2 linked regions of the Variovorax terrae genome follow. The protein of the gene in region 1 interacts with the protein of each later gene in a pairwise test. Links are inferred from orthologs where the notes say so. Each region holds a gene or a part of one and is shown in the gene's direction. Other genes may lie near its edges.

Region 1 (3,250 bases):
CGATCACCTGGTCCCACTGCTCGGGCGTGATGTCATAGCCCGTGGGGTTGTGGCAGCAGGCGTGCAGCACGACGACGGTGCCGGCCGGCGTGGCCTGCAGGGCCGCCAGCATGCCGTCGAAGTTGACGCCGCGGCTGGCGGCATCGTAGTAGGGGTAGGTTTCCACCGTGAAGCCGGCCTGCGTGAACAGGGCGCGGTGGTTCTCCCAGCTCGGGTCGCTGATCAGCACCTTGGCGGCGGGCTTGAGCTTGCGCAGGAAGTCGGCGCCGACCTTCAGGCCGCCGGTGCCGCCCAGCGCCTGGATGGTGGCCACGCGGCCGGACTTCACCGGCTCGCTGTCGGCGCCGAACACCAGGCCCTTCACCGCCGAGTCGTAGGCGGCGATGCCGTCGATCGGCAGGTAGCCGCGCGCCTTGGGCGCTTCCATCATCTGCTTCTCGGCCGCCTGCACGCATTCGAGCAGCGGCAGCTTGCCGTTGTCGTCGTAGTACACGCCCACGCCCAGGTTGACCTTGTGCGGGTTGGGGTCGGCGGCAAATTGCTCGTTGAGGCCCAGGATGGGGTCGCGCGGCGCCATTTCCACGGCGGTGAAAAGAGACATGAGAAATCCTCGGATGTTGTCGAAATCTGTCAGTAGCGAAGAGGCCGGACCTGTTGTACTCTGCCGGGTTATCCCCAATTTTAAGGGCTGATGCAAAAACCACCCATGCCAGAAGCGATCGAACTCATGCCCGCCAAGCAAAATGGCGAATTCATCAGTTTTCCTGATTCGCCCTTCGAGCTGTTCCAGCCCTATCCCCCCGCCGGCGACCAGCCCACGGCCATCGCCCAGCTGGTCGAGGGCGTGCGCGACGGCGAGGTGTTCCAGACCCTGCTGGGCGTGACCGGCTCGGGCAAGACCTTCACCATGGCCAACGTGATCGCCCGGCTGGGCCGCCCGGCCATCGTGTTCGCGCCCAACAAGACGCTGGCGGCGCAGCTCTACAGCGAATTCCGCGAGTTCTTCCCCAGGAACGCCGTCGAGTATTTCGTCAGCTACTACGACTACTACCAGCCCGAGGCCTACGTGCCGCAGCGCGATCTGTTCATCGAGAAGGACTCGGCGATCAACGAGCACATCGAGCAGATGCGCCTGTCCTGCACCAAGAGCATCCTGGAGCGGCGCGACGTGGTGATCGTGGCCACCGTCTCGGCGATCTACGGCATCGGCGAGCCCGAGAGCTACCATCGCATGATCATGACGCTGCGCGCTGGCGACAGGATGGGCCAGCGCGACGTGATCGCCCAGCTCATCCGCATGCAGTACCAGCGCAACGACCAGGATTTCTCGCGCGGCAAGTTCCGCGTGCGCGGCGACACCATCGACGTGTTTCCGGCCGAGCACAGCGAACTGGCGGTGCGCATCGAGCTGTTCGACGACGAGATCGAATCGCTGCAGCTCATGGACCCGCTCACGGGCCGCATCCGGCAGAAGATCCCGCGCTTCACCGTCTACCCGTCCAGCCACTACGTGACGCCGCGCGACAAGGTGCTGGCCGCGGTCGAGACCATCAAGGTCGAGCTGGACCAGCGCCTCAAGGAGTTCGTGGACGCGGGCAAGCTGGTCGAGGCCCAGCGGCTGGAGCAACGCACCCGCTTCGACCTGGAGATGCTCAGCGAGGTCGGCCACTGCAAGGGCATCGAGAACTACACCCGCCACCTCTCGGGCGCCGCGCCCGGCGACCCGCCCAGTACGCTGACCGACTACCTGCCCAAGGATTCGCTGATGTTCCTGGACGAGAGCCACCAGATGATGGGCCAGCTCAGCGCCATGTACAACGGCGACCGCGCGCGCAAGACCACGCTGGTGGAGTATGGCTTTCGCCTGCCGTCGGCGCTGGACAACCGGCCGCTCAAGCTCGAGGAGTTCGAGCAGCGCATGCGCCAGGTGGTGTTCGTTTCGGCCACGCCGGCCGACTACGAGAAGACGCACACCGGCCAGGTGGTGGAGCAACTGGTGCGGCCCACCGGCCTGGTGGACCCCGAGGTGGAGGTGCGCCCGGCCACCCACCAGGTGGACGACGTGCTGCAGGAGATCCGCATCCGCGTCGAGAAGCACGAGCGCGTGCTCATCACCACGCTGACCAAGCGCATGGCCGAGCAGCTCACCGACTACCTGAGCGACAACGGCGTCAAGGTGCGCTACCTGCACAGCGACGTGGACACGGTCGAGCGCGTGGAAATCCTGCGCGACCTGCGCCTGGGCACCTTCGACGTGCTGGTCGGCATCAACCTGCTGCGCGAAGGGCTGGACATTCCCGAAGTCTCGCTGGTGGCCATCCTCGACGCCGACAAGGAAGGCTTCCTGCGCGCCGAGCGCTCGCTGATCCAGACCATCGGCCGCGCCGCGCGCAACCTCAACGGCCGCGCCATCCTGTATGCCGACCGGATGACGGAGTCGATGAAGAAGGCCATCGGCGAGACCGAGCGCCGCCGCATCAAGCAGGTGGCCTACAACGAGGCCCACGGCATCACGCCGCGCAGCATCGTAAAGCAGGTGCGCGACCTGATCGACGGCGTCTACAGCGAAAAGGCCGGCAAGGAAGCCGAGCGGCTGGAGCTGCAGCGGGCCCAGATCGAGGACATGAGCGAGAAGGACATCGCCAAGGAAATCAAGCGCCTGGAAAAGCAGATGCTCGAACATGCGCGCAACCTCGAGTTCGAGAAGGCCGCCCGCGTGCGCGACCAGCTGGCCCAGCTCAAGCAGCAGGCCTTCGGCGCGCCGGGCGTCGACAACGTGGTGCCTGGCTGAATCGAAGACAATACCTGGAGAATGCCCAAGCCGGACCGTCCACCCGAAGCCTCGAAACGCTGATGCACTACCTGCTGATCGAAGACCACCCGCTCGTGCGGGAAGGCATGATGCAATGCATCATGCAGTTCCAGCCGGATGCGAAGTTCACGCAGGCCTCGAGCTGCGCCCGGGCGCTGGCCGTGCTCGACTCGATGAATGCCGAAATCGATGTGGTGCTGCTGGACATGGGGCTGCCCGACAGCCAGGGCATCGAGACCCTGCAGCGAGTGCGCAAGGCCTGCACCACGCAAAGCATCGGCATCGTTTCGGGCAACAACGACCTGGACCTGGCCGTGCAATGCATCCAGAACGGCGCCAGCTGCGTCATTCCCAAGCATGGCGACCTCGCCGAGTTCGAGCTGGGCCTGCGCGCGCTGGCGCAGCGCCGGGTCTATTTCCCCAAGGAACTGTTCGTGG
Region 2 (3,699 bases), on another replicon or contig:
ATGCCCATGGCCAGGCCGATCAGGGCCGGATCGTCGCCCCCGGGGTATTTGCGGGCTTCCAGCGCGAACACCGGCAGCACCAGGAACAGGCCCAGCATGCGCAGGGCAAAAATGGCCGCCAGCGAGCCGCTGGCGCGGCGCTCGACGGGCGTCATGGGGGTGGCGGCGGGAAGGGAGGGGCTGCTCATGGCACAAAAGCGGTGCAGGAAACTGTCAGGAGAACCGGCAAAAAACCGCTTGAAAAGGCGCTAAACCCGCTATTGTCCGGCATTCCCGTGCGGGGCCGGTAGCGCGCGCGCCGGTGCCGGTCTATCATGGTGGGTTTTTCCGGGCCTTCGCCCGAACAGTTCCAAGCAGTGAATTCCAGCACCGACGGCAAATACCTGGCGGCAGCGATGCAGCAGCGCATCAGCGTGCGCGGCGCACGCACGCACAACCTCAAGAACATCGATCTCGACATCCCGCGCAACCAGCTGGTGGTGATCACCGGCCTGAGCGGCTCGGGCAAGTCGTCGCTCGCGTTCGACACGCTGTACGCCGAAGGCCAGCGCCGCTACGTGGAAAGCCTGTCGGCCTATGCGCGGCAGTTCCTGCAGCTCATGGACAAGCCCGACGTGGACCTGATCGAAGGGCTGTCGCCCGCGATCTCCATCGAGCAGAAGGCCACCAGCCACAACCCGCGCTCCACCGTGGGCACGGTGACCGAGATCCACGACTACCTGCGCCTGCTGTACGCGCGCGCGGGCACGCCCTACTGCCCCGACCACGACCTGCCGCTGCAGGCACAGACCGTGAGCCAGATGGTGGATGCGGTGCTGGCCCTGCCCGAGGACACCCGGCTCATGGTGCTGAGCCCGATCGCGCGCGACCGCAAGGGCGAGTTCCTGGAAGTGTTCGCCGAGATGCAGAGCCAGGGCTACGTCCGCTTTCGGGTGGACGGCCAGGCCTGCGAATTCGACCAGCTGCCCAAGCTCAAGAAGGCGGAGAAGCACGACATCGACGTGGTGATCGACCGCATCAAGGTCCGGCCCGACATGAAGCAGCGCCTGGCCGAGAGCTTCGAGGCCGCGCTGCGCCTGGGCCAGGGCCGCGCCATCGCGCAGGAGATGGACACCGGCAAGGAGCACCTGTTCAATGCCAAGTTCGCCTGCCCGATCTGCAGCTACTCGCTGAGCGAGCTCGAGCCGCGCCTGTTCTCCTTCAATTCGCCGGTGGGCGCCTGCCCGGCCTGCGACGGCCTGGGCCACATGGAGTTCTTCGACCCGGCGCGCGTGGTCGCGTTTCCATCGCTGAGCCTGGCCAGCGGCGCGATCAAGGGCTGGGACCGGCGCAACGGCTACTACTTCAGCCTGATCGAAAGCCTGGCCAGGCACTACAAGTTCAGCGTCGACACGGCGTTCGAGGAACTGCCGGCGCCCGTGCAGCAAGTGGTGCTGCATGGCTCGGGCGAGGAAGACATCCGGTTCAGCTACGTCATGGACTCGGGCAACTTCGCGGGCAAGAAGCTCACCAAGAAGCACCCGTTCGAAGGCATCATCCCCAACATGGCGCGGCGCTACCGCGAAACCGATTCGGTGGCGGTGCGCGAGGAACTGGCGCGCTACCGCAGCCTGCAGCCCTGCCCCGATTGCGGCGGCACGCGCCTGCGGCGCGAGGCGCGCCACGTGAAGGTGGGCGAGGGCGAGCAGGCCCGGGCCATCTACGAGATCAGCCGCGCCACGCTGCGCGAGAGCTTCAACTACTTCAACGCCCTGCGGTTGCAGGGCGCCAAGGCCGAGATCGCCGACAAGGTGGTGCGCGAGATCGGCCTGCGGCTCAAGTTCCTCAATGACGTGGGGCTCAACTACCTGAGCCTCGACCGCAGCGCCGACACCCTGAGCGGCGGCGAAGCGCAGCGCATCCGGCTAGCCAGCCAGATCGGCTCGGGCCTGACGGGCGTGATGTACGTGCTCGACGAGCCCAGCATCGGCCTGCACCAGCGCGACAACGACCGGCTGATCGGCACGCTCAAGCACCTGCGCGACATCGGCAACAGCGTGCTGGTGGTGGAGCACGACGAGGACATGATCCGCGCCGCCGACCACGTGATCGACATGGGACTGGGCGCGGGCGTGCACGGCGGGCGCGTGATCGCACAGGGCACCTTCGAGGAGGTGCAGGCCAACGCCGAGTCGCTGACCGGCCGCTACCTGGCCCAGACCCTGAAGATTGCCGTACCCGCGCAGCGCCACTCGCTGGCCGCCCAGGCCGACCCGCAGGTGCTGAAGATCGTCCACGCCACCGGCAACAACCTGAAGAACGTGAGCGTGGACTTTCCCGTGGGCCTGCTGACCTGCGTGACCGGCGTCTCGGGCTCGGGCAAGAGCACCCTGGTCAACGACACGCTGTACGCCGCCGTGGCGCGCCAGCTCTACCGCTCGCACGAGGAGCCGGCGCCGCACGAGGCGATCGAGGGCATCGAGCATTTCGACAAGGTCATCAACGTCGACCAGTCGCCCATCGGCCGCACGCCGCGCAGCAACCCGGCCACCTACACCGGCCTGTTCACGCCGATCCGCGAGCTGATGGCCGAGGTGCCGATGGCGCGCGAGCGCGGCTACGGCCCGGGGCGCTTCTCCTTCAACGTGGCGGGCGGCCGCTGCGAGGCCTGCCAGGGCGACGGCGTGGTCAAGGTGGAGATGCACTTCCTGCCCGACGTCTACGTGCCCTGCGACGTCTGCCACGGCCAGCGCTACAACCGCGAGACGCTGGAGGTGCTGTACAAGGGCCGCAACATCGCGCAGATCCTCGACATGACGGTCGAGACCGCGCACGAGTTCCTGAAGGCCGTGCCCACCATCGCGCGCAAGCTGCAGACCCTGCTGGACGTCGGCCTGAGCTACATCAAGCTCGGGCAGGCCGCCACCACGCTGTCGGGCGGCGAGGCGCAGCGCGTCAAGCTCGCGCTGGAACTCAGCAAGCGCGACACCGGCCGCACGCTCTACATCCTGGACGAGCCCACCACCGGCCTGCACTTCGCCGACATCGACCTGCTGCTCAAGGTGCTGCACCAACTGCGCGACGCGGGCAACACCATCGTGGTGATCGAGCACAACCTCGACGTCATCAAGACCGCCGACTGGCTGATCGACATGGGCCCCGAAGGCGGCGCCGGCGGCGGCCAGGTGGTGGGCACCGGCACGCCGGAAGAACTGGCGGCCCACCCGGACAGCCACACCGGGCGCTACCTCAAGACCGTGCTGGCACGCTAGGCACCGCCATCCAGCGGGCCGCCGCGCACCTCACACGGGCTCGGCCAGCCACTCCCAGGGCCGCTCCCGGCGCACGCGCTGCTGGTAGGCGGCGATGGCCGGCTCGCGCCGGAGCGTCACCTCCACCTCGTCGGCCCCGGCCAGCAGCATCTCGCGGCGGAAGTCGGGCAGGGTGAAGGAAATCGGCTCGCCATCGGGCGGCGTCAGCGTCATGGCCTCCAGATCGAGGTGAAACGCGGCGCCGCCGCGCGCCGCCTGAGCCAGCCGCTGCACCGTGGCAGCCTCCAGCATCAAGGGCAGCATGTGGTTGCGAAAGCAGTTGTCGCGGAAGATCTGGCCGAAGCTGGGCGCGATCACGCAGCGGATCCCGAACGCCTGGAGCATGGTGGCCGCTGTTTCGCGCGAGCTGCCGCATGCGAAGTTGGGCCCGCCGATCAGAAAGCGCGCC

The links.
Region 2: the proteins of uvrB (region 1) and uvrA interact in binary tests that used the Escherichia coli proteins (3 or more experiments, as listed by UniProt). The link is inferred for Variovorax terrae from one-to-one orthologs.

What each region holds. Positions count from the first base shown.
Region 1 is NZ_JALGBI010000001.1:2,237,753-2,241,002, reverse strand. The notes cover bases 313-3,248. They hold uvrB (excinuclease ABC subunit UvrB), read left to right. Parts: upstream 313-706; coding sequence 707-2,791; downstream 2,792-3,248. Other genes in these bases: MMF98_RS10545 (response regulator), read left to right, coding at 2,854-3,248; MMF98_RS10555 (amino acid aminotransferase), read right to left, coding at 313-601. Outside these bases: more of MMF98_RS10555, read right to left, coding at 1-312; more of MMF98_RS10545, read left to right, coding at 3,249-3,250. UniProt on the Escherichia coli protein: The UvrABC repair system catalyzes the recognition and processing of DNA lesions. A damage recognition complex composed of 2 UvrA and 2 UvrB subunits scans DNA for abnormalities.
Region 2 is NZ_JALGBI010000003.1:545,731-549,429, reverse strand. Bases 67-3,451 are described here. They hold uvrA (excinuclease ABC subunit UvrA), read left to right. Parts: upstream 67-395; coding sequence 396-3,251; downstream 3,252-3,451. Other genes in these bases: leuD (3-isopropylmalate dehydratase small subunit), read right to left, coding at 3,282-3,451; MMF98_RS21965 (MFS transporter), read right to left, coding at 67-155. Outside these bases: more of MMF98_RS21965, read right to left, coding at 1-66; more of leuD, read right to left, coding at 3,452-3,699. UniProt on the Escherichia coli protein: The UvrABC repair system catalyzes the recognition and processing of DNA lesions. UvrA is an ATPase and a DNA-binding protein. A damage recognition complex composed of 2 UvrA and 2 UvrB subunits scans DNA for abnormalities.